DNA from 4 places in the Shewanella sp. Pdp11 genome. Region 3 is predicted to be linked to each of the others. Evidence: predicted binding sites of a transcription regulator. Region 3 holds the regulator's gene; each other region holds the start of a gene.
The links. Region 3 encodes FliA, which starts transcription of late flagellar genes. Its sites were predicted from a motif close to CTAAAGNTNNNNNNNNNNNNGCCGATA; they were not measured.

Region 1: the regulator FliA is predicted to act here: its motif matches at 4,087-4,113, upstream of pomA (flagellar motor protein PomA).
Region 2: the regulator FliA is predicted to act here: its motif matches at 1,679-1,705, upstream of AYJ58_RS21300 (DUF5610 domain-containing protein).
Region 4: the regulator FliA is predicted to act here: its motif matches at 2,218-2,244, upstream of AYJ58_RS12835 (VC2046/SO_2500 family protein).

Annotation. Positions count from the first base shown of each region.
Region 1 covers NZ_CP015194.1:4,007,703-4,015,882, forward strand. The annotation lists gene AYJ58_RS17715 (transcriptional regulator GcvA) at 1-29, opposite strand, end outside; gene AYJ58_RS17720 (hypothetical protein) at 241-483, shown strand; gene thiI (tRNA uracil 4-sulfurtransferase ThiI) at 612-2,066, opposite strand; gene AYJ58_RS17730 (flagellar motor protein MotB) at 2,225-3,157, opposite strand; gene pomA (flagellar motor protein PomA) at 3,161-3,928, opposite strand; gene xseB (exodeoxyribonuclease VII small subunit) at 4,243-4,482, shown strand; gene ispA ((2E,6E)-farnesyl diphosphate synthase) at 4,485-5,366, shown strand; gene dxs (1-deoxy-D-xylulose-5-phosphate synthase) at 5,388-7,256, shown strand; gene grpE (nucleotide exchange factor GrpE) at 7,408-8,028, opposite strand; gene nadK (NAD(+) kinase) at 8,129-8,180, shown strand, end outside.
Region 2 covers NZ_CP015194.1:4,838,563-4,846,742, reverse strand. The annotation lists gene AYJ58_RS21310 (FMN-binding glutamate synthase family protein) at 1-883, opposite strand, end outside; gene AYJ58_RS21305 (histidine phosphatase family protein) at 895-1,512, opposite strand; gene AYJ58_RS21300 (DUF5610 domain-containing protein) at 1,739-2,356, shown strand; gene AYJ58_RS21295 (ferredoxin--NADP reductase) at 2,469-3,218, shown strand; gene AYJ58_RS21290 (glutathione S-transferase N-terminal domain-containing protein) at 3,300-3,896, shown strand; gene AYJ58_RS21285 (hypothetical protein) at 3,911-4,321, opposite strand; gene AYJ58_RS21280 (Fe(3+) ABC transporter substrate-binding protein) at 4,541-5,548, shown strand; gene AYJ58_RS21275 (ABC transporter permease) at 5,633-7,264, shown strand; gene AYJ58_RS21270 (ABC transporter ATP-binding protein) at 7,264-8,180, shown strand, end outside.
Region 3 covers NZ_CP015194.1:3,898,123-3,906,302, forward strand. The annotation lists gene AYJ58_RS17245 (protein-glutamate methylesterase/protein-glutamine glutaminase) at 1-627, opposite strand, end outside; gene AYJ58_RS17250 (chemotaxis protein CheA) at 648-2,879, opposite strand; gene AYJ58_RS17255 (protein phosphatase CheZ) at 2,895-3,632, opposite strand; gene cheY (chemotaxis response regulator CheY) at 3,646-4,029, opposite strand; gene AYJ58_RS17265 (RNA polymerase sigma factor FliA) at 4,077-4,790, opposite strand; gene AYJ58_RS17270 (MinD/ParA family protein) at 4,783-5,664, opposite strand; gene flhF (flagellar biosynthesis protein FlhF) at 5,669-7,051, opposite strand; gene flhA (flagellar biosynthesis protein FlhA) at 7,063-8,180, opposite strand, start outside.
Region 4 covers NZ_CP015194.1:2,902,298-2,910,477, forward strand. The annotation lists gene queE (7-carboxy-7-deazaguanine synthase QueE) at 1-203, shown strand, start outside; gene AYJ58_RS12815 (PLP-dependent cysteine synthase family protein) at 328-1,473, opposite strand; tRNA gene AYJ58_RS12820 (tRNA-Tyr) at 1,744-1,828, opposite strand; tRNA gene AYJ58_RS12825 (tRNA-Tyr) at 1,913-1,997, opposite strand; tRNA gene AYJ58_RS12830 (tRNA-Tyr) at 2,069-2,153, opposite strand; gene AYJ58_RS12835 (VC2046/SO_2500 family protein) at 2,279-2,767, shown strand; gene AYJ58_RS12840 (DUF406 family protein) at 2,976-3,263, shown strand; gene AYJ58_RS12845 (putative bifunctional diguanylate cyclase/phosphodiesterase) at 3,515-5,698, shown strand; gene AYJ58_RS12850 (YchJ family protein) at 5,732-6,256, opposite strand; gene AYJ58_RS12855 (DUF4440 domain-containing protein) at 6,374-6,949, opposite strand; gene smrA (DNA endonuclease SmrA) at 7,068-7,658, shown strand; gene AYJ58_RS12865 (M2 family metallopeptidase) at 7,763-8,180, opposite strand, start outside.

The DNA of each region.
Region 1 (8,180 bases), 110 kb from region 3:
GCATTAAGCGGTGGTAATCGTCTCGACATAGTGATCTCAGTCTCGTTTTTTAATTAGTTTTTCTAATCCGTATTGTTACATTTAATCGTTTGTAAAGGCCAGTGATTTTGGTTAAATTTTGCGCCATTGAAACAGCGGTATCCACGAAACACTTATATCTATGAAACACCCTAGTTGGACAATCTCAAAGTTGGTGATGGGAATGTCTGACAGCGTTAATTTGTCAGCCCGGAGGCGACTATGTTTAATTTAAAATCAGCGTTTGCGTTAGCGATAATTTCAGCACTCAGCTTAAATGCCAGTGCTAATGTACTCGTTGACGAAATCGTCATCGATACTAGCGACTTACAAGCCAGTATCACTGCAGATTTAACCGCTGCAATGAATAAAATGCACCAAGAAGTGCTGCAAGAAGCCACGCTATTGATTGCCACAGATGATGTCGCATCAAATCAGCAGGTCGTTAAGCCTAATAGCTTATAAGACAACACTAATTCAGGTTTTCAACCCAAGACCTAACAAAAAGCCGCATTAATATGCGGCTTTTTTGTATCCTAGACCTATGGCACTTCCCACTGACAAGACGTGTCAGTGGGCAAGTTTGCCTGGATTTATGGGCGATACACTTTGACGTTCGTGTAGCCTTGCTCGATTAAATACAATGCCTGCAATTTACTCATCACCCCACGCTCACAATACAGCAAATAAGTCTTTTGCTTATCGAGATCGGCAAATTGAGTCGCTAACTTGAAGAATGGGATACGTTTGATCTCAATACCTTCAATGTGCAGCGGTTTGCTTTCCTCTTCTTCTGGGGCGCGAATATCAATGACCACTTGGTTGCTATCGATACTGGCAACCGTTTCAGTTTCAGTAATCCGAGTATCCATTTGTTCTGCGATCTCCCTGATATCAATAGTGACAGACTGGGCGATGATTTGATCAATCAAATCTTCAGAGAACTTCTTCTCTTCCGCTTCAACTTTCGCTAATACCGCTTTAACCGTTGGCTTTTGCGAAATCACGCCGCAATATTCAGGCATAGACTTGGCAAAATCTTCGGTGCCGATTTTACGACTCTCGTTGATAATGTCTTGTTTATCCATGGCGATCAGCGGACGTAAAATCAGCAGCTCAGTACAGCGGTCAATCACGTTTAAATTGGTCAGCGTTTGGCTAGATACTTGACCTAAACTTTCACCGGTTACCAAGGCTTGAATGCCCATACGTTCTGCAATGCGCGCCGCAGTGCGCATCATCATACGCTTGAGCACTACGCCCATTTGGCCATTATCAATACGCTCTAAAATCTCAGCAACCACAGGCTCAAAAGGCACAGAGATAAACTTCACCTTGTGGGATTCGCCGTAGGTTTTCCACAAATGGTAGGCCACTTGTTTAACGCCAATTTCGTGCTGCGCGCCGCCCAGATTAAAGAAGCAATAATGGGTACGCGCGCCCTTTTTGATAAACTGATAGCTTGACACACCTGAGTCAAAACCACCTGAAATCAAAGACAACACATCTTCCTGCGTCGCCATCGGGAAGCCACCTAAGCCTTCAATACGCTTAGTGACCATGTAAAGATTATCGCGGTCAATTTCAAGGTTAACGGTAATATCGGGATTCTTTAAACGTACGCCTAAAGCATCGGTAAACTGATTTAAGCCGCCGCCGACGTAACGCTCCACTTCGATAGAATTAAAATCGTGATCGCCTGAGCGCTTAACTCGCACGCAGAAGGTTTTACCCGCGAGTTGGTCACGGTAAACAGGCAAGACTTGCTGATAAATATCATCTACAGATTCAAAGCTGTACTCGTCCACTTGTACTACGTGGGCAATACCAGGAATACACGCCAAACGCTCACCGAAGGCTTGGGCCAATTCTGGCTTATCCTTTGGTACCATCACCATAATGCGGTCCCACTGACGTTGAACTTTAGCGTCTTCGTCGACTTTTTTGAGCACATTACGTATGTTGGTTTCGAGCATTTTGGTGAAGCGCATGCGTACAGGCTTGCTCTTCATCATGATTTCTGGGTACAGCTTTACAATAAACTTCATGGGATTTCCGCGGGCAATTTTAAAACAGCAAAATTGGTTAAAAGAATAATCGGGGGATTATATACCCAAGCGACCTAAAAAGGGAAAAGTCTGCATTAGTCCAATAAAAAAAGCCGCAACAGAATTGCGGCTTTAGATACAGCGCGTATTGAGCTTACCTAAGGCGAATTGCCAACCTGAATTTCATCAGATTCCTTGGCTTTACCTTGCTCAATGGCAATTTCCACCCTGCGGTTACGGGCACGATTCTCCGGTGAATCATTTGGCACTATCGGATTGTTAGACGCCATGCCAACCACTTTCATCCTTTTAGAATCAAAGCCTTTAACTTGTACTAACTCGTGGGCCACAGCCACAGCACGTTTACTGGATAAATCCCAGTTAGAGCTATAAAGCTCATCGCTGATTTGCATATCATCCGTGTAACCCGATACCGTAATAATCCCTGGCACATCTTTTAGCAGTTCGCCAACAGAGCGCACCACAGGTTTAAATCGAGGCTGAAGGAAGCCAGAACCAGAGGCAAATGAGCCCTTCTCACGGATACGGATAATAATCTGCTGACCTAAGGACTCAATTTCTATCGCACCATCGGTGATTTCTTTATTGAGTTCCTGCGCCATCTTCTTCACTTCTTGATTGATCTTATCCTGTGCAGCTGCCGCTTCGGCCTTAACCGCATCAGCCACTTCCTGCGCCGTTGCAGTGGCTTCGCCGCCACGCTGGGAACCACTTTGCTGCTGCACGCCGCCCGCACTGTCGTCTTCACCTGCTTGGTAATCCAATACAGGTTCCGTCATTTCATTGGTTTGCTGGTTGATTATTTCAATCGGGGTGGGATCGGGACGTCCTGGTCTAAATTCTAAGGCAATCACTGACGTCCCCTTCGGGATATCTTTGACTTCCACCTTATTTTGCACACCAAAGGCATACTTCATTGAGCCCGCGATCTGCTTAAACTTCATTACGTCCATTTCGGAAAATGACAATAACAACACGAAGAAACACATCAACAACGACATCAAGTCAGCAAAGGTCGCCAACCACATCGGTGCTCCGGCCGGTGGACAGTTGCACTTAGCCTTAGCCATGGGCTACTCTCCGTCCGTTGTATCTATTTTGCGATTTTTCTCAGCCAGATAATTTTTCAAGAAGCCTTCAATCACCCGTGGGTTTTGTCCGTCTTGAATCGCCAATACCGCATCCATAATCAAGTTACGGTTCAGCATTTCTTCGCCCATCCTAAGCGTTAACTTATCCGCGATAGGAAGACAAACCATGTTAGCGGCCATAGCGCCATATAAAGTCGTTAACAAGGCTACCGCCATCGAGGGGCCAATGGATTTAGGATCTGACATGTTTGACAGCATGGCCACAAGACCCACCAACGTACCTATCATGCCCATTGCCGGACCTACGTCACCAAAAGCTCTAAAAATGCCGATCCCAGTACGATGGCGCTCTTCAGTCAGCGCAATATCCTTTTCTAAGGCAGCGCGCACCACTTCACCATCGTGACCATCAACAAGCATGTCGACGGCTTTTTGCATGAAACTGTTGGTAATTTGCGCTTCTTCTAAAGCTAAAAAACCGCCTTTACGGGCGGCATCAGCCATAGTCACGGACTGTTCAATCAAATCTTCTGGCTTATCAATCTTAAAAATAAACGCTTTGGCGGCGATTTTTACCGCGCTAAAAAACTGTTTAAGATTGAACTTCATCATCACCACGAAGAAGGACCCACCGAAAACAATAAGAATCGAAGGTACATCAACGAAAATCATTAAACCGCCGCTGGTGGCCATTGCCCCTAAGATGAAACCAAAGGCACCCACAATTCCAATTACTGTTGCTAAATCCACAACGGCTCCTCACTTTTCGTAATAAACGACATAATACTCACCCTAGGTAAGCAATAAGACTCAGCAGTTCCACTGAGTAAGATAATCCCAACGACACACATGCGAGCCTTGTCTATCAAGTTAAAAATTACCATACAAATGATGATACTATTGTCAGTTATCGGACACACACTAAGCAAGTTTAGCGACAATTTATATTTTCTGAAAAAATTTCAGTAACAAAGCGTGCTATTGAGCAAATATCTTTAGTCTGAATTTGACCCTTAAGCCGCCCTGATATACCTTGTGTCCGCTAAATCAAAGGAAGCATAAACGTGGCGAAGAAACCCGAAAATCTCAGTTTTGAAGAATCCCTTGGCGAACTTGAGCGCATTGTTGCCGATCTAGAACAAGGCGATATTTCGCTCGATGACGCGTTAAAACAATTTGAACGTGGCATCAATCTGGTTCGAAATAGCCAAGCAAAACTCGAACAAGCCCAACAAAAAGTGGCCATTTTACTGAAACAAGATGAAAATGCGCCCCTATCCCCCTATGCCGTTGAGGGCGAATAAGCGTGTTAGTCAGTGCCATTCAAGAATATCAACAACGGGTTGATAATCAATTAAAACAGCGTTTTAGTACGCTTGAAGATACCGCTCCCCAATTAAAAGCCGCCATGACTTACGGCGCATTATTGGGTGGCAAACGCATTCGACCTTTCCTCGTATACAGTGTCGGACGCATGTTTGGGGTCGAGCTCGAAAAATTAGATGCCTGCGCCGCAGCCATTGAATGTATCCATGCTTATTCATTGATCCACGATGATTTACCCGCCATGGATGATGATGAGCTGCGCCGTGGTCAGCCCACTGTGCATATCGCCTTTGATGAAGCGACCGCCATTTTAGCGGGGGATGCACTGCAGACCTTAGCCTTTGAAATTGTCACCGAAGCGGTTGCTGGGATCAGCAGCGAGCAACATATCGCTATGGTCAGAGTATTAGCAAAAGCCTCAGGTTATCGTGGCATGTGTGGCGGCCAAGCGATAGACTTAGCCTCAACCGATAAACATATTGATCTTAAAGCATTAACTCAGCTACATAATATGAAAACTGGCGCCCTTATCAGTTGCGCCGTTGAGTTAGCATTAATCGCCGCAAACGCGCCAAAAGATCAGTATGCTGCTATGATGGATTTTGCCCGTGCGGTCGGACTCGCCTTCCAAGTACAAGACGATATCCTTGACATAGTAGCCACCACCGAAGAACTCGGTAAGCCGCAAGGCTCTGATACTGAATCGAATAAGAGTACGTTTCCACAACTACTTGGACTACAAGGTGCACAAGACACCGCCAAACAACTGATCCAAGAGGCACTATCAGCGCTGGCTAAATTGCCATACAATAGCCAGTTAATTGCAGACTTCGCCCGCTATATCATTGAGCGAAGAATATAATAAGAGTCGAAGTATCTCGCTATGAGTTTGGACATTTCTCAGTTTCCCGTGTTGGCGCAGGCCAACACCCCCAATGAACTCCGCCAGCTTCCTCAGGCACTTTTACCACAAGTAGCCGACGAACTGCGCGAGTTCCTTCTAAAGTCTGTTGGCATGTCCAGCGGACATTTTGCCTCTGGGCTCGGCACAGTGGAACTCACTGTTGCGTTGCACTATGTCTACAACACCCCTTTTGATCGGCTGATTTGGGATGTGGGCCATCAGGCTTATCCCCATAAAATTCTCACGGGTCGTCGCGACAAGATGCACACCATTCGCCAAAAAGATGGCTTGCATCCTTTCCCATGGCGTGAAGAAAGTGAATACGACACTTTCAGCGTTGGGCATTCAGGCACGTCTATCAGCGCCGCACTGGCGATGGCGATTGCCGCAGAAAAAGAACAAGCGGGTCGTAAAGTCGTTGCCGTGATCGGTGATGGCGCCATGACTGGTGGTATGGTGTTTGAAGCCATGAACCACGCAGGCGACTTACACAATGACATGCTCGTGGTACTGAACGACAACGAAATGTCGATCTCTGAAAATGTCGGCGCCCTCAATAACCATTTAGCCCAACTGATGTCAGGCCGTTTCTACACTACGCTGCGCGAAGGCGGCAAGAAAGTATTGAAAGGCATGCCCGTCATCAAAGAAATGGCCAAACGCACTGAGGAACACCTCAAGGGCATGGTCGTTCCTGGCACGCTATTTGAGGAGTTAGGTTTCAACTATATCGGTCCTATCGACGGCCACGATGTTGATGCTCTGGTCGAGACCATGCGTAATATGCGCAATCTGAAAGGTCCACAGGTGCTGCACATCATGACGAAGAAAGGTCGTGGTTATGAACCTGCTGAAAAAGATCCTATCGGTTGGCATGCCGTACCTAAGTTTGACCCGTCGCTGTTTAAAAAGCCGGCCACCAAACCCGGTTTACCGACCTTTTCCCAAGTCTTCGGCAAATGGTTGTGCGACATCGCTGAGCAAGATGAGAAAGTATTAGCCATAACTCCTGCGATGCGCGAAGGCTCGGGTATGGTTGAGTTTTCCCAGCGTTTCCCGAAACAATATTTCGATGCGGCGATTGCCGAGCAGCATGCAGTGACTTTAGCCGCAGGTTTTGCCTGTGAAGGTTTTAAGCCTGTGGTGGCGATTTACTCGACCTTCCTGCAACGCGCCTACGATCAACTTATTCATGATGTGGCGCTACAGCAATTACCGGTATTGTTCGCTATCGATCGCGGCGGTATTGTCGGTGCCGATGGTCCAACTCACCAAGGTGCATTCGATTTAAGCTTTATGCGTTGCATCCCCAACATGGTGATCATGGCGCCGTCGGACGAAAACGAATGTCGTCAAATGCTCTACACTGGCTATTGCTATGATGCGGGTCCAAGTGCAGTGCGTTATCCAAGGGGCAGCGCGACAGGAGCGATGCAAGTCGAAGCGATGACGGCATTACCGATTGGTAAAGGCGTGATCAAACGTGTAGGCAAGCGCATTGCCATTCTCAACTTTGGCACCTTGTTAGCCTCGGCGTTAACCGCTGCCGAAAACTTAGATGCAACGGTTGTCGATATGCGCTTTGTAAAACCGCTCGATGTTGATTTAGTCAAAGAGATGGCGCAAACCCACGGAGTGCTCGTCACTGTGGAAGAAAATGCCATCATGGGCGGCGCAGGTGCTGGCGTACTTGAACAGCTTCAAAAGCTGCGAATGCCCAAGGACGTGCTTCAGATTGGTTTGCCTGATGAATTTATCAAACATGGCTCACCCGAGGAAGTTACCCATGACTTGCAACTGGATGCCGAAGGCATACTGGCGCAAATCAATGCTTATCTAGCGCAATAAGTGATTTAATAGATGGCGTAAGAGCGAGAACTCGGTCAAGTACTGCTGACCGATTCTGTTTGCCGATTCAGATTTCGCCCATAAAAAAGGACTGCTATTGCAGTCCTTTTTTGTTGCTGTCTGATTAGAACAGCGGCCTAACCAATAAAGCTTAAGCTTCGATATCTATCGTTGCGCTTTCTTGGTTAGGGCCACCCTGTGACACCATTACCATAGCAGGGCGCAGCAAGCGACTGTTCAGCTCATAACCCTTTTGCATCACCAACATCACAGTGTTCGCAGGGAACTCGGCACTTGGCTGCATACCAATCGCTTGATGTTGATCAGGGTTAAATGACTGACCTTGTGGATCAATCTGCTTAACACCAAATTTAGCCACCGCAGTGAGTAAGCTTTTTTGAGTTAACTCAACACCTTGATAAATCGCTTTCGTCGCTTCATCTTCAGGGTTAGTCCCCATCAATGCGCGCTCCATGTTATCAAGCACTGGCAAAAGTTCATTGGCGAACTTTTCCAAGGCAAACTTGTTCGCCTTTTCCACATCCATTGCGGCACGACGACGAATATTGTCGACTTCGGCTGCGGCGCGGATAACTGAATCCTTCTGCTCTTCAACTTTCGCCAAAGCTTCAGCGAGTAACTGTTCCAGCTCTTCAATACGGAAATTGGCCTGGGTAAGCTCATCGATCAGACTTGCTTCTGCGGTAGATACTTCAGACTCTACACCCTCTTGGATCAGATCCTGTTCTGCTTTAATCGATTCGTTGCTCATTTTCACTCCAGCTAAAAATGCTTTGTTTCTGAAATACTCTGGGCATATTATGGGGATCAATTTTGACGTTTCAAGGCCTAAGGCCAGATCTAGCATAAATATGACCACAAAGTTTCATACTATCGGCCTTATCGGCAAACCTCATCACCAAG
Region 2 (8,180 bases), 940 kb from region 3:
TACCTGTAACTTCACGTACTCGTTCGACCATATCCAAAATGTCGTTCACTGACTTAAATTCGATATGGCCATTGGGGCTGATTGAGTCGTGTCCCTCAGGAATGCCGCGAATATGGGCAATTTCAGCATTCACTTTAATACCGGGTAAAATGCCACCTTTGCCTGGTTTTGCCCCTTGACTCATTTTGATTTCGAACATTTTGACTTCGGGATGAATCGCTATCGCCTTCAGTTTTTCATCATCTAAATGCCCTTGTTCATTGCGAACGCCGTATTTGGCCGTTCCAATTTGAAAGACGAGATCGCAGCCGCCTTTGAGATGATAAGGACTCAAGCCACCTTCACCCGTATTAAGCCAGCAACCCGCCTGCGCTGCACCATGGGAAAGGGCGGTGATAGCTGGGCGTGATAGGGCGCCAAAACTCATGGCTGAAATATGGCAAATGGCTTGAGTGGTATAAGGTTGACGACAGTGAGTGCCAATCGTCAGCGGGTGAATAGGAGTAATATCTTCATCTTGGGTCGGGAAGGCGGTATTCATAAACATGATAGTACCGGCAGTATCCAAGGGGCGAGTCGAACCAAAGGCTATGGTTCTATCAACATTTTTAGCGGCGCGGTAAACCCAGCTGCGTTCAGCACGGTTGAAGGGCAATTCTTCCCTGTCTTGGGCGAAAAAGTATTGCCTGAAAAACTCACCTTGTTTTTCGAACAGATATCGAAAACGACCAATCACGGGATAGTTATGCCTTACTGCTTGTTTAGTCTGCATTTTATCTGCGATATACATGTAAATAACGGCAAGTACTGCGAGGCCTATGACGATCAAAAATAGTCCTGAAAACAGATCGAGTCCCCACATAAACCAATTGAGTTCACTCATGTCATTTATCCTTATTCTTGTCCGTAACGGGTGGCGATCAAGCTCGCGGGTTGGCCATCATTGAGAGAGAGCAAAAACAGCTGGCTGTAGTCCTCTTCGCCGATTTCTTGGACCTCAGGTCCACCAAGGGCTTTGATGAGCAATGGCACTGTGTTTGAATGACCAGCGATGAGCGTATTACCTCGTACCGCATGCACTTGTTCGACAATCAGCTGAATATGTTCTTCGATAGGTTTGGCTGCCTCGACTATCGTCACGGGCAAATGGCGAGCCTCGGCGATAGGCGCGAGTGTTTGCTGGGTTCGCTGGTATTGAGTCGCAATGAGCTGTGACAACGGCGTGCGGCTCAAGGCGGTGATCAGTGATGTTGCGCGCATTTCTCCCTTGGGCGATAACTGCGGGTCATTGGCTGGTGTGTCGGCTTTTTCGGCATGTCTGACTAAAATGATTAGCCTATTTTCCGCATGGGCTGGGTTAATTGGAGCTAGGCCAAGACAAGTGAAGAACACAAGACCAGTGAGCAGACTAAGGCGCTTAATATTGATGCTCATATAGTGCTCAGTACAGCGTTTAAGTATTTGTGTAAACGCGTGAAAGCGGAAATGACTCAAACTGCGGCCTACTGCCATGGTGTAACATCCTTTTCTATTAGCTTTTGTCTAAGCTCGACGATAATAATGATCTGCATGCGGGTGTATTGGCACTTTATGCAATTTATACAGAATAAACCCACTCAATATATACGGGCCTTATCATGGCCTTGTGGTCACGATGGTACTTCAATTCTAAAAATTACTAAAGCTGGTTAAATTTTGGTCGATAATAAAGTCGACCCGAATTGAATGGATAGTCATCATGGAAATCAATAAATCCCCTCAAGTGCAAAGTACCCCTTTGCCGCAGAAAAAATATGCTGAAAATACGGCGCCTAAGGGTACCGAAGTGAGTGATTCGAAGGATGTGAAAGTCACACTTAAACAAACGGCATATCAGACAAGTAAGTTATTAATGAATCAAGCAATTCTATCTGCGCAGCAGGAAGTGAATATCAAGTCTGGCGATCAGTCTATGACTTTACTCTATCGTGCCGCTATCGATGCGATAGACAAAGAGCTAGCGCCTACTATGGGCGAAAACGCGACTCAAACCGCTTACGATAATGGTGTTGATATGTCACCAGAGGCCACAGCCGATCGTATCGTGAGTTTTGCGACTAAATTCTTTGGGATTCATCAGCAGCAACATTCAGGTATGAGCTTAGATGAGCAGCTCGATAGTTTTATGGGGATTATTGGTGGTGCCATTGACAACGGTTTTAAAGAAGCGAAAGACATTCTGTCTGGCCTTAAAGTGTTGCAGGGGGATATTGCCGATGGTGTCGATAAAACCTATGGTTTAGTGCAAGAGGGACTACAGGCCTTTAGAGATAGTTTTAACAAGAAGACAGATGAGGCAAAATCGAGTGCCACTTAATGCTTTATTGTTTTCGGTTCTATCATCATAAGCCCCTTACATAAGGGGTTTTTGTTATGCGGAAAAAAGTCTATGCTGGAAGCCTATTTAACGTTTCGCTTGAGGGTAAGCTATGTGGACTAGGGGACAAGTTATAGAACGTATTGATTGGAGCGATAAGTTATTTTCATTGCGCATCGCCGCCGAGTTAGCCCCATTTATTGCTGGCCAGTTTATCAAGTTAAGTCAAATGCAAGATGATAAGCGTGTAGCCAGAGCATACTCCTTAGTCAATTCTCCCGACAAACCCTATGCCGAAGTGCTCGCAGTCGCGGTAGAAGACGGCCTGTTATCGCCGCAATTGCAAAACCTTGGCATAGGCGATGAAATTGAAATTACCTCAACCGCGACTGGTTTTATGACCTTAGCGGAAATTCCTAAGGGTGAACTCCAAGGCAAGCACTTATGGTTTTTGGCTACAGGTACTGCAGTAGGACCATTTTTGTCTATGCTCGATACCCATGAGCCTTGGGAGCGTTTCGAAAAAGTCGTACTTGTGTATGGAGTGCGCGAGGCGCAGGATTTGGCGTATCTTGATAAGCTGCGTGAGTTAGAGCGCACATACCCAGCACAGTTTACATTAGTCTTGAGTGTGACCCGTGAACCCTTTGCCGATGCGTTGCAGTGTCGTATACCCGAGGGCCTGGTCTCGGGTGAGATTGAAAAAAAGGCAGGAGTAACCTTAAGTGCTGCTGATTCCCAAGTTATGATTTGTGGCAATCCCGGAATGATCAATGGCGCGCAAAGCGCCTTACTCGATAAGGGATTAGTGAAGAATTTACGTCGTGCTCCCGGACAAATTACCGTAGAGAAATATTGGTGATCCCATTTTATATGGGTGGGAGCAAGCCGTTTTCGCTCCTAAATAGCCATAGCGTTTAATGCAAATATAAGGAAATTTTTGATGAAGTTGTTAAGTTCTCAAGCTTCACCCTACGCCCGTTGTGTTAGAGCCTTAATCCAGTATTTAGGAATTAACAATATTGAAGAGCAGCTAGTCAATCCCTTTGAAAACAGTGCCGAATTACTCGATGCCAACCCGCTAGGACAGATCCCATGTCTTATTACCAACGATGGCGTGGCACTATTCGATAGTGAAGTGATTATGCGCTACCTAGATGCTGAGCTTGGCGATCGTAAGATGTTTGGCATCTCAAGTCATAACTGGGTGTTGGAGTGTCAATATTCTTTGATAAAAGGCTTAATCGATAGCGCGGTAAAATTGCGCCAAGAGCAGATGCGTGAAGATGAAGGGGTGAGATCGGCTTTTTGGACGGCTCGCTTTGAACAAGCATTGCTGCGTGGTCTTATGCAGGTTGAACTGCAAACCGTCATCACCCAAACCACGATTCAGGCACCGCAATTAGCCTTGATTTGCTTGCTTGATTATGTGGACTTTAGACATCCAGAGTTAGATTGGCGCAAGGTTGCCCCTGCGACGGCACTTTGGTTTAGTGAGATGCGTAATCTCCCCGCGTTTATCCAAACCCGTCCCCAATAACTGGATGGAGATGCTCAGCCATCGGTTGCGCGTCTTCCCTTTGGTCTATCACGGCGGTTTTGTTCTCCAAAAGCGCCGAATAATTCCCGTGTAACCCCATATTCGACTCTACGGTCATTCCCTATTTGGCGCCTATCTTCATGGTGTTGATAGCGACATTGGCACTGGGTCATAGTGCATTCTTCCATCGGGATTTCCGGTGCATCCTTCGATAAAAAACGTTTTCCAGACAGTGTTTCAGCCTGCTCACAGCAACTGCCGTCATTCACTATGCTTACACTGTGAAAATGATTATGCGGCTTAGTTCTATCCGCGTGTTGATTTACCGCTTTAGCATAGTGTCTATGCCGCTTGTGACCAGTATTGAGTTTAAATAGGCCAAATAACGCTACTGCGACTATACCTAGTAGCAAAACAGTTAACATGACGCCTCCTGAAAGCATTTTAAGCAAATTAAGGTTCAGTTTAGTTTGATTTGAGATAATCGCCAGTTTTGAGTTTAAATTCATTAAAAACAAAAAGTTAAATGGACTATTGCTCTCTGCATATCCATCTATTACTCTTGCGCTACTGATAAGCATTATCATTAATGCGGCCATGTTCACACTCGCTGAACATATCATCACTTTGGGGAGAAATTGGTAATGAAATGGGTAACTTGCGCGGCTATTGTTGGGTTAATGTCGGTTGGGCATTCAGCGAATGCAGATGATAAATTAACCGTTTATTCTTATCGTCAAGCCTTCTTGGTGGAGCCTATCTTGACGCGTTTCACCGAAGAAACCGGCATAGGTGTTAATTTGGTCTTTGCAAAAGATGGTATTGCCGAGCGTCTTGCCCGTGAAGGCCGTTTATCCCCAGCAGATTTGGTGCTGACCTCTGATTTCTCGCGTCTAGTTGAATTAGTCGATAAAGATCTGACTTCACCAGTTAAAAATACCCAACTCGAAAGCAACATTCCTGCTCAGTATCGTGACCCCGATGGCCAGTGGTACGCCCTGACCATGCGAGTACGAAATCTCTATACGGCGAAAGACCGTTTAGGGCCGCAGCAAATCACCTATGAAGAACTCGCCGATCCTAAATACAAAGGCAAAATCTGTACCCGCAGCGGTAAGCATCCATACAACATAGCATTAGTGGCGTCTATGATTGCTCACCATGGTGAAGCTGAGGCTAAAACGTGGCTGACCGGTGTGAAGAGTAACTTAGCGCGCAAGCCACAGGGTAACGACAGAGCCCAAGTGAAAGCGGTAAAAGAAGGCTTATGTGATATCGCCATAGGTAACAGCTATTACTACGGCAACATGATGCAAGACCCTGAGCAAAAAAGCTGGGCCGAGGCCGTCACGATTAACTTCCCGAACCAAGCCGATCGCGGTGCTCATGTGAACGTTTCTGGCATGGTGTTAACTCGTCATGCGCCTAATAAAGCCAATGCGATCAAATTGATGGAATTTCTATCCGCCGATGTGGCTCAAAAGGCTTATGCTGATGTGAATATGGAATACCCAGTGAAAGCCGATGTGGCACCTTCAACCTTAGTAGCTTCATGGGGCGAGTTTAAGTCGGATCAATTGCCTATTTTCAAACTGGCAGAATATCACCAAGCGGCGGTTAAGTTATTAGATGAAGTGCAGTTTGATCTCTAGCATTTGACGTTAAGTACGAGTGACAAATTGCAGAATTAGGTTATCAGCGCCATTGATTGGCGCTGTAACTTTTTAAGGATTGACATGATTTTAGGATTAGCCAGAAGCTGGTCGCTTGCTGGTTATGCGGTGGCCACCCTGCTGGTGCTGCCACTGGTTGCGCTGATATTGCAGGCTTTGCAGCCTGACGAAGCCGTGTTTGGCCACTTGATGGCAACTGTCCTGCCAACTTATATTATCAACAGCTTATTGCTGATCTTTTGGGTGAGTTTAGGCGCGTTATTACTCGCGTTACCCTGCGCTTGGTTGATGGCTCGCTGTGAATTTGTCGGCAGGCGCTACTTGCAATGGGCGCTATTACTGCCCCTCGCTATGCCGGGGTACATTGTTGCCTACGTGTATACCGATTTGCTCGATTATGCGGGGCCAGTACAGCGTAGTTTGAGATCGATTTTTGGTTGGAACTCACCGCAGGATTATTTCTTCCCCGATATTCGCACCTTAGGCGGCGCGGCGTGCATGTTGTCGCTAGTGTTATTCCCCTATATTTATCTATTGGCGCGTACCGCCTTTATGGAGCAATCCTTAAGCTTGGCCCATGCATCAAGGATCATGGGATGCTCGCCGTGGCAGAGTTTTTGGCGTTTATCTTTGCCCATGGCAAGGCCGGCCCTCGCGGTTGGGGTGGCTTTGGTGGCGATGGAAACAGCCGCCGATTTTGCGACGGTTAACTATTTTGCCGTGCCAACCTTAACTACGGCCGTGTATGACACTTGGTTGGGCTATGGCAATCTGACTGCCGCCGCTAAGTTGTCGGCGATTATTTTGCTGGTGGTGTTTTGCTTGATTGGGCTTGAGCGTTTTGCCCGTCGTAAACAGCAGTTATTCCAAAAACAATCGCGCATCCAAGCCAGTGACTTGTATCGACTCTCGACAGCGCAAACCACAGTTGCACTGAGCTTTTGCGTCGCTCTGCTGTTATTAGCCTTTTTATTGCCCTTTGGCATTTTAATTTCCTATGCTATTGGTTACTTTGAACAAAGCTGGGATGGGCGCTTTTGGCAATTAAGTCTTAATAGTCTAAGCCTTGCGCTGATCACTAGCTTAATCTGTTGCTTAATCGCTTTGCTGCTCATGTTTGTACGCCGGATAAGCCCAAGGCCCAGTGATGTCTTGCCCTCACGTTTAGCCTCGACGGGTTATGCCTTGCCCGGCACTGTGCTCGCAATCGGCGTATTAGTGCCGCTCACTATGCTCGATTTTACGATAAACGATCTGGCGGATTTACTTGGTTTAAATGGCCCTGGGCTTATTTTAACGGGCAGCGTAGTGGCATTGATTTTTGCTTTTTGTGTGCGTTTCGTGGCAATTGCGATTGGCAGTGTTGAAAGCAGTTATAAACGCATCTCGCCATCGCTAGACATGGTGAGCCTGACCATGGGGCAAACTCCTAGGCAACTTTTGCGGCGGGTGCATTTGCCTCTACTTGGCAAGGGATTGTTTGCTGGTGCATTATTAGTGTTTATCGAAAGCATGAAGGAACTGCCCGCGGCGTTATTGCTGCGGCCTATCGGTTTTGAAAACCTTGCAACTTATGTATTCCAGTTTGTATCCGATGAAAAACTCGAGCACGGCGCCTTAGCCGCGATTGTGATTGTGCTGGTGGGCTTAGTACCGCTGATTTATTTAAACCGTTCATTGGAGCACCACAGCTGATGACAAACACGCTCAAACTCATGCAAGTTCATAGCGATTATCAGGGCCAGCAAGTTTTAAAGGGGTTGAGTTTGGCCCTAGAACAAGGAGAGATTCTTGCTCTGTTAGGCCCCAGCGGTTGTGGCAAGACAACCTTATTACGAGCCGTGGCGGGGTTACAGGCGATTAGCCAAGGTGAAATCCAGATAAATGGCCGTGTTGTAAGTGGCGACAGTCAGTTTGTGCCTAGCGAGCAGCGTGGTATCGGCATGATTTTCCAAGACTATGCGCTTTTTCCCCATTTAACTGTGGCGGAGAATATTCTTTTTGGCGTGGATAAATTGTCGGCCGGCGAGCGTCAGGCACGGTTGGATGAGATGCTAACCTTAGTCAAACTCGAAGGCTTGGCTCAGCGTTATCCCCATGAGTTATCTGGCGGTCAACAGCAGCGCGTCTCGATTGCGCGGGCACTTGCCTATGAGCCGCAGTTATTACTGCTCGATGAGCCTTTTTCTAATATCGATGCCCAAGTGCGTTACGAGATGATGGCGGAAATTCGCAGTATCTTAAAACAGCGTAATGTGAGCGCGGTATTTGTCACCCACAGCAAGGATGAAGCCTTTGTATTTGCAGATACTTTGGCGATTTTTAATCAAGGCATTATAGTGCAGCATGGCAGCGCTGAAGCCTTATACGCCGCGCCCAATAGCCGTTATGTGGCGGACTTTTTAGGTAGCGGTAATTACTTACCCGCCGCAGTGCTCGATGGACACAGAGTTGCCACTCCAATCGGCCACTTAACCAGCCTCACACCATTAGGGTTGCCGAGCGAGTTCAGCGGCACGGTATTCTTGCGCCCGCAGCAATTGACGCTCAGTGCCGATGAGCAAGGTGTGGGCACGATCACAGAGCGGCGTTTTTTAGGCGCTTTTTGTCA
Region 3 (8,180 bases):
CGGGAATTGGGTAAGAATTTTTTGCAAGGCAACTGGACCACCAGTAGATGTGCCGATCAGCAGTATTTTATACTGCTTACCACTTGCACGAATCGACGCTGCTGTTGAGGTCCTCACAGGAGCCGTGGCTGGAGTATGCGACGCTATACTCGTTGTCCCTAAAACGCTACTGGTTGGGCGCACGCTAGGTGTTGAAGTGACGACAGGACGTGCAATAGGACGAAACATTCTGCGGCGTCCCAATGCCTTCACTCTCTGCTGCAACAATAAAATAGCATCATCTTTATTGGTAGCAATGTCTTCAAAACGTTTAGGTAGAAAATCTAACGCACCAGCATCTAAAGCATCTAGCGTAGCTTTAGCGCCATCATGGGTTAAAGAAGAAAACATCAAGATCGGCGTCGGACATTTAGCCATGATTTCACGGACGGCAGTAATACCATCCATCACGGGCATCTCAATATCCATAGTGATAACTTGAGGATTAAGCTCAGCAGCCATCTTCACCGCTTCGGCCCCATTTGAGGCCGTCGCGATAACTTCCAGTTCAGGATCTTGATTGACTATTTCACTAACACGTCGTCTGAAAAAACTTGAGTCATCAACGACTAATACTTTAATGGCCATTCCATTCCTTAGCTTGGAAACTAATTCTTACTTTTCGCATAATGCTTTAACAATCCAGGGACATCTAAAATCAGTGCGATACCACCATCCGATGTAATCGTCGCGCCAGCCATCCCAGGAGTGCCATGTAACATAGCGCCAAGGGGTTTAATCACTACCTCTTCTTGACCTATTAAGGCATCCACAACAAAACCAATTTGCATCATACCTAATTGCACGATCACTACATGACCATGCTTTTTATCGCCATGTCTAAAGGTCGTTTTATTTCTATGTAGCCAGTGCTCCAAATAAAACAGAGGTACAGCCTTGTTACGCACTATGACAGTGAGTTGTCCATCAACAATATTGGTCTTAGTGAGATCAAGATGGAATATCTCATTCACACTAGACAAAGGTAATGCAAACACTTGTTTAGCGACATCGACCATTAAGGTCGGCATAATTGCTAACGTTAACGGTACTTTAATCTCAAGTATCGTGCCCTTACCTTTCATAGAATCAATATGCACTGTGCCGTTAAGTTGAGTGATACGGGTTTTTACCACGTCCATCCCAACGCCACGACCAGAAATATCTGAAATTTCGACTTTAGTTGAAAAACCTGGCGCAAAAATTAAATTATAAGCTTCGCTGTCAGTCATCCGCGAAGCTGAATCTTCATCAAGTACACCACGTGTTATCGCGATTTTTTTCAGTTTTTCAGGGTCCATACCTGCGCCATCGTCTTCAATTTTCAGCAGTATATGGTCACCTTCCTGACTTGCAGATAAGGTAATTGTACCCGTTCTCGGCTTGCCACTGGCTTCGCGCTCATTTGGCATTTCAATACCGTGATCTACCGAGTTACGCACTAAGTGGACGAGTGGATCGGCAAGCGCTTCAACTAAGTTTTTATCTAGGTCAGTTTCTTCACCGACCATAATCAAATCAATTTCTTTATTGAGTGTACGCGCAAGATCACGGACTACCCGAGGGAACCGACCAAATACTTTTTTGATCGGTTGCATACGGGTTTTCATCACAGCGCCCTGTAAATCGGCTGTCACGAGATCTAAATTCGCAAGGGCTTTAGACATTTCCTCATCATCACGACTGATGCCTAAGCTCACTAATCGATTACGCACTAACACTAACTCACCGACCATATTCATTATTTGGTCGAGTCGTGCAGTATCAACACGAACCGTGGTTTCACCTTGAGGCACATTTGCTGAACTTGCTTTAGCAGGCGCTTTCTCTACAACCGCGATGTCTACTTTCGGTTTTGCGGCAACAACGGGGGCTGGCGCTGCAACTTTCGCAGGCTCAGGAGTCACAGCGGCTTTAGGTGCAGCTGTCACAGCTGGCGTGACTGGCGACGCTTTTACGTCAGCTTTCGCAGGTGCTCCGCCTTTACCATGGAGTTCATCAAGTAATCTTTCAAACTCATCATCAGTAATTTCATCGGCATCGACTATAGGTTGAGGCGCAGGTGCGGCAATAACCTTTGGTTTAGCCGGCACTTCTGCCTCAGCTTTAAACTTGCCTGAACCATGAAGTTCATCAAGCAATGCTTCAAACTCGTCATCAGTGATATCATCGCCCGATGCAGGAGACGCTTTAACCTGTGCCGCAGGCTTAGCGACGACAGGTTCAGAGACCACGGCGGTAGCCGCCGCAGGACCTTTTCCTGAGCCATGAAGCGCATCTAACAAAGCTTCAAATTCAGCGTCGTTGATATCATCAATACTTGAAGATGAGCTATGACTTATCTCTATAGGGATGTCTTGTGGGACGGGTGTTTCAACAATGGTTTCAACGACAGGCTCAGGTTCGACAATTTCGACCACCTCTGCAGACGCAACTTCAGATGGCAATGGCGCACCTGAACTCAGCATTTTAAGTCTAGCCAACAAACCCGAATCGGCAGGATCTTGCTGCTCGCCCTGCTGCGTTTGAGCAAACATGGTATTAATTGCATCAACAGCCTGCAAAATAATATCCATCAGCTCTGCATTGACGCTACGTTTGCCTGTCCGTAATAGATCGAAGGTATTTTCAGCCTCATGACACACATCGACCATGGGAGTTAAGCTAAGAAAGCCTGCGCCACCTTTAACGGTGTGGAACCCTCTAAAAATGGCGTTTAGCAAGTTAGTGTCATCAGGATTATTTTCAAGCGCAACGAGTTGCTCTTGCAGAAGCTCTAAAATTTCACCGGCTTCGATTAAAAAGTCCTGGAGTATCTCTTCATCTACATCAAAGGCCATCAAATTGACTCCCAGTTAGAAACCCAGACTCGATAGAAGATCATCCACTTCGTCTTGACCCGTTACTACATCTTGACGAAGCTCGGCATTCATTATCGGCCCTTCCGCTTCAATATTATTTTTCTGAGCAATCTGACTTTCAATCATAGGCTGCTCACCAAATACCGTCAGCATAGAAACCAGATTACTTTCTACTTCCATAACCAGATCAATAACACGACGTATCATTTGTCCTGTTAAGTCTTGAAAATCTTGCGCCATCAATATTTGATTTAACAATTCACGCAGTCGAGTCGAGTCATTTGAACTACGGGACATAAGATCTTGGACATCGTGGCAAAGAACCTTAAACTCGCTGAGTTCTATTTCTCGGCGCATTAATTTGTCCCAAGATGGCATGACTTTTTGAATATTTACCGTTACGGCATTGGCCAAAGGTAAACATTCTTCTACCGCATCCATGGTTTTATTTGCCGCTTGTTCAGTCATGTCAATAACGTAATTTAAACGTTGTTTGGCATCGGGAATTTCTGTATTGGCTAATTCAGCTAGACGATTATCAACTTGAAAATCCATTAAAGCGCTATGAAGTTGCCGAGTTAATTTCCCTACCTCTTCAAATAATTCTCGTTGCAGTGGAGCAGCAAGCTCCCGAAATAAATCATCTGCCTGACGTTGCTCACCGACACTTAATAATTCAACCAAGTGCTGAGCTTGTTCGAGCGTGATGAGCCCTGATGTTTGTGACTTCATAGCTCATCCTTGCTCAAGCGAGTCGTTCGAATATTTTATCTAGCTTCTCTTTCAGCGTTGCAGCGGTAAAAGGCTTAACCACATATCCATTCACTCCCGCTTGAGCGGCAGCGATAATCTGTTCACGTTTTGCTTCAGCTGTCACCATTAATACGGGTAAATGCTTTAGCGAATCATCTGCGCGAATTGCTTTTAACAGATCGATGCCTTGCATACCGGGCATATTCCAATCTGTAACAACAAAATCAAAATCCCCCTTTTGCAACATCGGCAGGGCTGTTGAGCCATCGTCTGCTTCTTGGGTATTGTTAAACCCCAAGTCTCGCAACAAGTTCTTGATGATACGCCTCATTGTCGAAAAATCGTCAACAATGAGAATCTTCATATTCTTGTCCAAGGTTTCCTCCGGTGAGCTGACATTCTGTGCTCGATTAATAATTATACTTATGTCCAGTGCTTGAGTTTAGCTTTCAATCGCAACATTGCCTGACTTAATATCTGGCTAACACGCGATTCACTGACCTCAAGAATGGCGCCAATCTCTTTTAAATTCAATGCTTCATCGTAGTACAGGGATAACACTAATGCATCTCTTTCAGGCAATAATTTAATTGCCTCAACCAGCGCAGAATGAAATTGGTTCTCAGCTAATGCTTCAAATGAGTCATCATCGGACCGATCACTCACTGTAAGTATATCCTGAGATACGCCTAAGTCTTCTATCCCTATGATTTTTCCGACAGAAACATCGTTAAGAATATGATGGTACTCATCGAGCGTCATATCAAGTTTTTCTGCAATTTCTGTGTCGCGTGCATCACGGCCCAGTTCTTGCTCTAACTCATCAATAGCATGTGCAACCTTGCGGTTATTACGATGAACGGAACGAGGCACCCAATCACCACGGCGAATTTCATCTAACATCGCCCCTCGTATACGTATGCCGGCGAAGGTTTCAAATTTCGCCCCCTTGCCACCATCAAACTTGGATGATGCTTCTAATAACCCCATCATCCCAGCTTGGAGTAAATCATCTAGCTGCACTGAGGCAGGTAGTCTGGCGAGTAAATGATGCGCAATTCTTTTCACCAACGGAGCATACTGTTCAACGATCGACGATTTATTGTCTAAACAAGTATACGCAGCGGCTTTATTCACTCGTTTTTTCCTCTTGAAAATCTGGTCGTTGCACTAAACGCTCAACGAAAAACTCCAAATGCCCACCAGGTTGCTGCGGTACAGGCCAGCTCAGAATTTTATTTGCCAATCCTTGATACGCAATCGCCGCTGGTGATTTAGGATAAGCTTCAACTACCAGTTTTTGCTTACGAACTGATTTACGTAAGTTTTCGTCAAATGGAATAGTTGCAACTAATTCAAGGGCGACATCTAAAAATCTGTCGGTCACTTTACTGAGTTTAGCAAATAATTCCATACCTTCGCGTAAACTACGCACCATATTGGCAACTATTTTAAAACGGAACACGCCATGCTCACGGCTGAGGATTTTTATCAGGGCGTAGGCATCAGTTATCGATGTGGGTTCATCACAAACAACGACCAGCACATCCTGCGATGCACGTGAGAAACTGAGCACCATATCTGAAATCCCAGCAGCAGTATCTACGACTAGAATATCAAACTGAGTCCGCATCTCACTGAAAGCGCGAATTAACCCTGCATGCTGCGCTGGGCTTAATTCCACCATACCTTGCGTCCCTGAAGTGGCTGGCACTATGCCAATTCCCTTAGGGCCGCGAACGATAATATCGTCAAGCTCTGCATCACCAGAGAGAACATGGGAGAGGTTACGCTCGGCACGAATACCCAGCATGACATCGACGTTTGCTAAGCCAAGGTCAGCATCAAGTACCAAGACACGCTTGCCTTTTTCGGCTAATGCCACAGCTGTATTAATGGAAACGCTGGTTTTGCCAACGCCACCTTTACCACCTGTGACCGCGATTACTTTCACTTTTTCGTTATAGGGTTGATTCATCATACGTAAACCACTTGCTTGATCCAGGGTCATAAATCTACTCAAATGCACAGGCCATATTATCTGACCACGCTGTGTCTTGTAATGATTGTTGTTCTGTACTATCTAACGCTGCGAGTGCCTGTTGGGCTAAATCTAAGGTATCCGCAACTTTCATATCTTCAGGAACTCTTTGTCCATCAGTAACATAACTTAATGGTAATCCGTTTTGGATCAACACACTTAATGCCCCTGCTAACGACACAGATTCATCGAGTTTTGTAAGAACGACACCAGATAGGGGAATGCGTTTAAAATGATTGACTGCATCTTGCAATACACGGCGCTGTCCTGTCGCAGACAGTACCAGATAACTGCGGATAGGTATCCTGCTATTTGCAGTTAAATTATCAAGTTGCTGGTAAAGACGCATATCTCGCTGTCCCATGCCAGCCGTATCTATCAATACTAGCTTGCGATTTCTAAACTGATAAAGAATTTGCTCTAATTCATTCAGATCATGAGCTTGCTTTACAGGGCAGCCCATTATTTTGCCATAGGTTGCTAATTGCTCATAGGCTCCGATGCGATAATGGTCTGTCGTTATCAAAGCAACATGCTCTGCACCATGATGAGCGGCAAAACGGGCCGCAAGTTTAGCTAATGACGTGGTTTTGCCGACACCGGTTGGGCCAACTAAGGCCACCACACCGCCCTGCTTAACAATGTCGTCACCTTGATTATCAAGCAAGTTAGCTAGACTTTGAGGTAAAGCTCTGACTAATTCTGCAGGCGTATAATGTTGGCTCAGCGCCGCTAATTTATTGGCAACCGCAGGGGAAAATTCTGCCTCAAGTAACTTGGCTTCGAGCATAGCTCCGACAGGGTCGATACGTTTTTTATGTTCTGTCATCAAAGAGGACACTTGATGTGTTAACAAATTACGCAATGAAGCTAGCTCATCACGCATTGCCTCAATATCGGCATTTTGTTTCTGTGATGTTTGTGGCTTCTTATCAAAAGCAGCAGGCGCTTCGCGACGCTCTACTTTGGCAGCAGCCGGCGCTTGTAAGCCCTTAGCCCATGCAGGTAAATCTGCATCAACTTGCTGATGCGACATCTGTTGATTCAAACGACTTTGCTGCTTCTCTAACAAGGCTTGTAATGAGTCAGCAGGTGCCGCAGGCTTTGCACGGGTTTCAACTCGTATAGGCTGCTTAGCCCCTAGGGATACGAGGTCGTCACTCACGTCCATAAAGGTTGGCGCTGGCGCAGTAGCTGCGGTTTTTGCTTTAGGCTCATCATAGTCAACGGCGGCGACAATTTCGATGCCACCATTCACTTTCTTATTTGACATAATGACGGCATCTGAGCCGAGTGTTTCTTTCACTTGGGCCAGTGCGGCGCGCATGTCTTTGGCAAAAAATCGTTTAATCTTCACTTATGCGTCCTCTACTGGCCGACTGCAGATACGATACGTATTTGCTTCTCATCAGGTATTTCTTGATACGAAATGACTCTGAGATTAGGAATAGTATGTTTAACAAAGCGTGACAGCGTCGCGCGTAACATACCTGACGTCAACAATATGGCGGGTTGTCCGACCATTTCTTGCTTCTGAGCCGCATCGGCAAGGGACTGCTGCATGCGTTCTGCAAGACCGGGTTCAATATTTGGACCATCACCACCGGTTGCTTGCATTGATTGATGCAACATCTGTTCCAACTCTGGTGCCAATGTAATGACGGGGATTTCTAACTCTGGACCAGAGATCTCTTGGACTATCATACGTTTCAATGCGATACGTACTGCAGCGGTCAAAACTTCAGTGTCATTACTCTTAGTGCCGTATTCTAACAAAGTTTGCACTATTGTACGCAAGTCTCTGACTGAAACCCCTTCATTTAACAGGTTCTGCATCACTTTTACGACATGTCCGAGTGGCATGACATCAGGAATAAAGCCATCCACCAGTTTAGGCGAGTGTTTCGCAAGCATATCCATCAGTTGTTGCACTTCTTCGTAACCTAACAACTTAGCTGCATTATTGGTCAGCAATTGGCTAATATGGGTTGCTACAACCGTAGCGGCATCAACAACCGTATACCCTAATGTTTGGGCATGCTCACGTAATTCAGGGGCAATCCATACCGCTTCAAGACCAAAAGCTGGGTCACGCGTTTCAATACCATCGAGCTTGCCATAGACTTGGCCAGGGTTAATCGCCAATTCGCAGTCGTGTCGAATATCCGCCTCACCAACAACTACGCCCATTAATGAAATGCGATAGGCATTAGGCGACAAATCTAAGTTATCGCGAATATGCACTGCTGGCACTAAGAAGCCCAGTTCTTGGGATAACTTTTTACGTACGCCTTTGATACGGCTTAATAACTCGCCACCTTGACCTTTATCGACCAGCGGAATTAGACGATATCCCACCTCAAGCCCAATAGTATCAACATGATGCACATCATCCCAGCCCAACTCTTTAGGCTCTTTATCTTGCCTCTCTACAGGACCAGACTTAACAAGTTCTAGGGCTTTAATGCGTTTTGATTCATTACGTT
Region 4 (8,180 bases), 1.0 Mb from region 3:
ATGAGATCAAGCATCCTATCGCCACTGAAAATCATATTGCTGAATTGGATGAGTTGCTGCAAGACATCGATATTTCAGCGAAAACGATTTGCCTGCAGCCGATTAGCCAAAAGCCTAGAGCGACTGAACTGGCGATGAAGGTGTGTATTGCCCGTAATTGGCGTTTATCGATCCAAACCCATAAGTATTTGAATATTGATTAATGCCCTTCAGTTAATCTATAAACGATAAAAAAACGCCTCACAATTGTGGGGCGTTTTTTATGGCTGACGTTTAGCTGTGGACTTTAAAGCCGTCGACTGAAGGTAAGTGATTCAATCGAGTCGGTTAATCAAGCTCACTTAACTGGCCGAAATGATTAAATGCTGCAAGTTGGCGCTGATAGGGCGAAATATCGCCGATGTTAGCCGCAATCCAGTCTGCATTGTAATAGGTATCGAGGTAACGTTCGCCCGAATCACAAATTAGGGTGACGATTGAACCTTGTTCTCCACGCGCTTGCATTTGTACGGCAAGTTGTAATGCGCCGTACAGGTTGGTTCCTGTGGATGCGCCGGTTTTACGGCCAATCAATTGTTCTAACCAATGAATTGTCGCCACCGATGCGGCGTCGGGGATTTGCAGCATAGTATCGACAACACCAGGGATAAACGATGGCTCGACTCTCGGTCGACCTATGCCTTCAATCTTACTGCCATTACAACAGGTTAAGCTGGCATCGCCGCTCTGATAAAAATCAAAAAACACCGAGTTTTGTGGGTCGACTACGCAAAGCTGGGTCGCCAACCTTTGATATCGGATGTAACGGCCTATGGTCGCCGAGGTGCCGCCTGTGCCTGGACTCATCACTATCCAACGCGGGATAGTGTGTGGCTCGCGCTCCATCTGATTGAAAATCGAATTGGCGATATTATTGTTACCGCGCCAGTCGGTTGCGCGCTCGGCGTAGGTGAATTGATCCATATAATGGCCGCCAAGTTCTGCGGCGAGGCGTGCCGATTCGGCGTAAATTTCACTGGAATGGTCGACAAAATGACATTGGCCGCCATAGAAAGTGATCTGCTCAATCTTCTTTTTAGCCGTGCTTTTGGGCATCACGGCAATAAAAGGTAAACCGAGTAAGCGGGCAAAATAGGCTTCAGAAATCGCCGTGCTACCCGATGAGGATTCGATAATGGGCGTACCTTGCTTAATCCAGCCGTTACACAGGGCATAGAGAAAGAGTGAGCGGGCGAGGCGATGCTTTAAACTGCCTGTCGGGTGGGTACTTTCATCTTTAAGATAAATATCTATGCCATCGAGCATAGGTAATTCAAGCTTAATCAAATGGGTATCGGCGCTACGCTGAAAATCCGCTTCAATCTTGCCTATCGCATGGGCTTCCCACGTTGGGCATAGTCTGTGAGCGCTGTGTGAGTCCACTGGCGGTTGAATCGTGTTCGATATCATAGTAGTTACTTCGAAAGGGAGCATTTTTAGAGCATATCACAGGGACGGGTAAAGCGGTTTTATTGGTTCATTACTAGCTTGGGATCGTTAGCTTGAAGTCGCGCGAGGCGTGATTGCTGTTAAAGACAAATATTGTGAAATAAAAGATGTCTTCAAACAAAGATGGCTTTAAACAGAAGTGCAATTTAATACAAAGAATGTAATCAGAACAAAAGCAATAGATGAAGTTATTACAGATAAAACGGGAATAAAAAAACGGAAGTTGAACAAGAGCGATAGAGATAATGAAAGAAATGGTGGAGGGAGAAGGATTCGAACCTTCGAAGGCTGAGCCGTCAGATTTACAGTCTGATCCCTTTGGCCACTCGGGAACCCCTCCACAAACTTTCTTTACTTTTAAAACTGAACCAAACATTGGCCATGTTTGATACTTGAAAATGATAATCTGCGTTAGAGATAAAGATGGTGGAGGGAGAAGGATTCGAACCTTCGAAGGCTGAGCCGTCAGATTTACAGTCTGATCCCTTTGGCCACTCGGGAACCCCTCCACGAATACCTTTAACGCTATTGTAAAACTCTACATCATTTTCGAACAACACTCACAAACTTACAGTGCAAATGGTGGAGGGAGAAGGATTCGAACCTTCGAAGGCTGAGCCGTCAGATTTACAGTCTGATCCCTTTGGCCACTCGGGAACCCCTCCTCAATTGCGGCCGCCATAGTAGTCAGAAACCTTTTGCATGTAAATACCCAATTTAAAAATTTTCCTAAAGTTATGCATCAAATGGTCGATTAACTAACAACGAATTGTTTTGACGATGTTTTTTTATGCAAATTGATGTTCCTTTAGTCAACGAAGCCCAAATTGGCACCCGCTTAAATGCGGCGATAGAAAACGACAGACGGGGCGAATTCGCCCTGTTGCTGTCGTTACTGTCGGTTGACGCACGGGACATGGCGCAATTTCAATGGCAAAAAGATCTCGATATGGCGCAAAAATTACAGCGTCAGTTCGAATTACCACCACAGCAAAGCTTAATGGCGGATTTATCCTCAGCCGAACCTGTAGTCGATAACAGCAGTATTTTTATGGCGCAAGGTCCGCGGGCATTTCAATTACAGCAGGCACTGCGACCGGAAGCCTTAGTGATCCGAGGCGGTGAGAGCGTTGCAATGGCCGAGGCCCTGAGTAACTGTGATCATGTCACCCAGCTCAGGCAGCGGGGCCAACTCAGCGCGCCTAAGGTTGAAATCATGCATTTTGCCGATCAATTGGCAATCCAACGTAATCTCGTGCCTCTGCTTGCTTCTGCCTAGTTATCCATTTCAAGCAAGTCCTCTTCAATACCAATAGCGTCAATCTGCGCCATTTCAGTAAATAAGCGTGAGCTAAAGCCAGTTATCTTGAGGCTTAATTACCTATAATTCTGATTAACCTATCGAGTTACCCACTTACCGCGCAAATAAATTAGCGGCATAGTTTAGTGATGCCGTTAATCAGTCGCTTTATAAATAAGGAATACAGATGAAAGGCATAATAGAAGCACAGAATCCGGCGGTGAATGATACTTGCACCGATTGTGGCAGTTTTGTCGATATCGGCGCCGTCATTGATGAACATGATACCTTATTGGCGTTAAATTTTGTTGGCGATAGCGCGCAAACAGATGCAGAAAGTATGGCGAGCCTTGCCCAAGCTCGATTTGCTGAAGTACAAACTGAGTTTGTGACCACGGCTGCGGGTATCGATTTACTGCTGACCTTTGGTGTGAGCGCCGAGAAAATGATTTTCCAATTGGAAAACGGTTTATAAGTTTTTGTGCAGCACTTTTAGCGGATAGATTTTAGCGGATAGAATTCGAGCTTAATCGTTTTAACTGTCTAAAAATGCTGCAGTTGTTAACTGAATTGTAATAAATTGTGCCACATGTTGCTGCACTTACAATAGATAGTGTAATCTGCCTCCAAATAAGAATAATTCAATCAGCTTAATTGCACATTTCAAGGTACGTTTGCGCGTAGCAAAGACCTTTAGCCCAACACGAAGTTTTGTAGGGAATCAGCGTGAAGCGACGTCAGCATCAGCATTTATTGGAGTCTTTGGTTCAGTCAACTGCAAAACAGCAGGGCGATTTCACCAAGACAGCAGAGTTAGCCACAGAGTTGTTGTGCCAGAATTTAGCGGTTTCTTTGGTGTCAGTGTGGACGTTTTCAGCTGATCAACAAACCCAAACACTCGTTGCACAATTTGGTTCTATGATGTTGCAAGACATTCATAGGCCTAAACTATTACAAGCTTGTCCCCGTTATGTGCACGAGCTTAAAACCCTGCGCCATATCGATGCCGGCAATGCCCTGACCGATCCCCGTTTAAGTGAATTGGCAGAGTGCTACTTTATCCCGCGGCACATCAATTCAACTCTCGACATCGCCATTCGCATTAATGGTCGTCTCGAAGGTGTGCTCTGCATCGAGCGGGCGCAATTCACTCCCCATTGGCACGACAGCGAAATCCACCTATCGTGCCAGATGGCCGATCAATTAGCCCTGACCTTAGCGACAAAACACAGCTACGACAAAGAAGAAAGTTTGAGCCTATTTCGCTGCGCGACGGAGCAATCGCGACAGATCAGTATGCTCATTAATTTGCATACTGAAAAAGTCGAGTATGTGAATCAGGCACACAGTGAAATCACTGGCATGCCCCGTGAGCAGATAATCGGCGCAAATATCCGTGAATTGGCTTTTTTTAAGCAGCATGCCCAATTAGCCGAGCAAACCCTAGCGCAGATATTTAGGGGCGAGATTGCCAAAGGCGAAGTGCAGTTTAGTCGTGCCGATGGCAGCCGCTATTGGCTGACATACGTCTTGAGTCAATTCATTACTGATCGCGGCAATCATTATGCCTTGGTCTCGTGTGAAGAAAATACCGATGAGCACAACTACAAGTCAGAGCTTGAACGCCTCGCTTGGCGCTGTGGATTAACGGGGCTACATAACCGCACCCACTTTAATCGAGTGCTTGAACGTACCAATAAAGGTTTGTTGTTATTAGTTGATTTAGTAGGATTTAAGCGGTTTAACGATACCTATGGTCATGAGAATGGCGATAGCTTGTTGATTGAAATTGCCCGCCGTTTGAAACATTTCTCCGAAATCAATAAAGCCACCGAAATTGCCCGCGTCGGCAGCGATGAATTTGCCGTATTGTTGACCGATGATAACGCGGTATACGATCTCGACTATTTTAGTACGCGTCTGTATCAGCATCTGGCTATGCCTATCTTAATCGATCGCGAGCAAGTCGAGCCTAAGCCTGCCTTAGCTGTGGTTGATATCGCCTCGGTGGCGAGTTTGTTTGCGCCGTTAACCTGTGCCGATATTGCTGTTCAGTATGCTAAAAAGAAAAAAGGCACTGCAATCCAAGTGTTTAACAGTACTTTGTTGAGCGCATTTAAAGAAGATGCACAGATAGAGCGCGATTTACACAGTGCCATTCGTGGCCGTCAGTTTGAGCTTTATTATCAGCCACTGAGGGATTTAGAGCAGAATACCTATATTGGCGCTGAAGCTTTAATCCGTTGGCATCATCCTAAAAGAGGCGTGTTATTTCCCGCATCTTTTATCGACATTGCTGAGCAGTCGGGGATGATTAATTCCATTGGTAGCTGGGTGTTAGAGGCTGCATGTCGCCAGTTGAACCTATGGCAACACCATAATGCGGACATGACGATGCACGTGAATGTGTCGGCCCGTCAGTTTTTCAGTGGCAATTTATTCGAGCAGGTGTGGCAGCTATTAACTCGTTATCGATTGAAACCTAAGACGTTAATTTTAGAGATCACTGAAACTGAGTTGATGGGCGACATTCGCCACGCGACCTTGTTATGCCAAGAATTAGCGGAATTAGGCGTAGGGCTTGCGATTGACGATTTTGGCACGGGTTATAGCTCAATGCGTTATTTGAAGCAGTTCCCGATCAGTAAACTTAAGATTGATCGGTCGTTTATTTCAGATCTGACTGTGAGCCGCGAAAGCCGCGAAATTGTGTCAGCCATTATCGCCATGGCGAGTGCTTTGAATATCTCTTTGACGGCAGAAGGGGTTGAAACCCTTGAGCAAGAAGCCTTTTTAGCGAAAAGTTTTTGCCATCAGGCGCAGGGCTATCTCTATAGCCCCGCATTACGTGAGCCTGAGTTTGCACAATTTATTTTGTCTGCCAAAAGCCCTTCGGTCTTGACCCACTAGACTGGTGTACTTGTTAAATCAGCTCTTGTTAAATCAGAGGGATTTTAAGCAGCATTGTTTGAATTTTTTACCGCTATGGCAAACGCAAGGATCATTTCTGCCGGGTAACTTTGCCGTCATTTGCAGGCCTTGGCTGTAATACCAGCGGCCCGTTTGATAGATGAATTCCGAACGTTCATAGATAGCATCAATTTTACCTTCGAGTGTGTACCAAGCCTTAAATGTCACTGTGCCATGTCTTGGTTCATCTTCGGCTTGACTCGCTTGAATGCTGTGGGCGGGTGTTTCACTGCTGCTGAGTACTTCTAGTCCTAACCAGTGTGGGTGAGGGCCAGTATTGAGACTCGCTAGGGTGAGACCGTTTAGATACTCGGGGTGATGTGTCTTTAAAATATAATCAAAATTTTTCAACACAAATGCGCAGTAGCGTGAGCGCATAAGTTGCTCGGGCGTGCGCGCAACGACTTGCCCAGAATCCAGATGAATATGCAGTGGAGAGCAGCAATCTTGATAGCGTTTGCCACTGCCACAGGGGCAGTGTTGTTCAGTTGTCGTCATGTATTTTTTGCGATATCGATTTATTTAATAAATTAGGCTTTTATTCTAACGCATTATACTTTTATTTTAATGCATTAAGCATGTATCTGAATGCGTTAAATAGCGTCAGCACAAAACTTAGGGTAATTTTTTACCGACAGGCAAAGGCGGGAACTGGCGGCCATAATACAAGTTAGGCACAGGTTTCGCATTCAGATAATAGCTAGGTTCTGCACGATTATTGGTATCTAAGCTCACTTTCCATTGGGTCGCTGAGACTTTTTCTGTACCAATGGCAAATTTGCCTGCAAATTCACTCACAGGTTCGCCCGTTTCTTGTGCGGGATAAAATCGAACTAAATAATAGCCAGTATCTATGGCACCATTGCCGATAATTTTACGTTTAGTAATGCGGAAATCCACGTCGATAGTGGCTTTCTTAGCGCGGATTTTATCGAAAAATTTCTTGTAAATCGCAACGATATTATCTCGTCCATAGTAAATCTCTTTACTTTGACTCTCAGATAAGTAGCTCGCATCATCGGCATAAATTTCACGGGTCACTTCAGGGGATAATTGATTAAAAGCGCTAATAAATAAAGGATAATTAGCATTGATCAATTGATCATCTGTGGATTTTGTATGCGTTTTAGCTGGATTGGCTAAGCTTGGCAGCGACAATAGGCACATCAGGACTAGCGGCAAAAATTTCATTACTTTATTCTAATCTGGCAATCATGGCGTCACTATAATGGAGCCGCCCGCTGAACTAAAGCCTTGAATGTTTACAAAGTGTGTTTCTGTACAAGAGTGTGGAGTAAAGGAGCTTGCCATGCTGGATGATGAATCAGCACTGTTTTTTGAGGAAATGGCCGGAGTTGTACCCCTGAAAGGTGAGGTGCCTGTGGTGAGTTTTGCGCCCAAAGCGTTAACGACGGAGCAGATCAATAGACGCGATGCTTTACAAAGGGAAGCTTATTTAGCGTGTATGCCGCTAGATTTGAAGGCGTTTGTGCAGCAAGCCCCGGATGAGATTGTCAGCTTTAAACGTGAAGGGGTACAAGGCGGCGTTTTTAAGCGCTTACGCATGGGGCAATACAGTATCAAGATGGAGCTCGATGTGCATGCCTATCGACTTAATCAAGCTCGCGAGGCTGTACTCAACTATCTACTGGCAGCGCAGGCGCACGGTGAGCGGTGCGTGATATTGATCCACGGTAAAGGTTATCAGAGCCAACCCTTTGCGGGATTACTCAAATCCGCTGTGTGTTGTTGGTTATCACAACTGGATATGGTGCTGGCCTATCATTCGGCGAAAACGGAGCAGGGCGGCACTGGGGCGCTGTATGTGATGTTAACTAAGTCTGAACAGTTAAAGCTTGAGAACCGTGAAGCCAATCGTAAAGGCATGGGCTGGCGTTAGACCAAAAAAAACAGGCCGTGTATGAAATAAAAAGTCTCGAATAAAAATGCCCAATCTCGTTGGGCATTTTGTTTTATACAACTTGGCGATGGTTTAACTCATGATTACCAACCGCATTGGCGATTAGCCGCGGTATTTTGCTCATCTAACCATGTTTTAAGTGGCGCGAAGTAATCGAGCACAGCTTTGGCATCCATAGCTTCTTTGCCGGTGACTTCTTTCAATGCCTCTGGCCATGGCTTGCTTAAGCCTAACTCGAGCATCTTATTAAGTTTCTCTCCCGCGGCTTGATTGCCATAAATACTGCATCTGTGTACCGGTCCTTTATCGCCCGCAGTTTCACACAGGGCTTGATGGAACTGAAATTGCAGAATATGCGCGAGGAAGTAACGGGTGTAAGGCACATTACCTGGGACATGGTATTTAGCGCCCGGATCAAAATCTGCTTCACTACGTTCAACTGGTGCTTTTATGCCTTGGTATTTCTCCCTGAGATCCCACCAAGCTTGGTTATATTGAGCT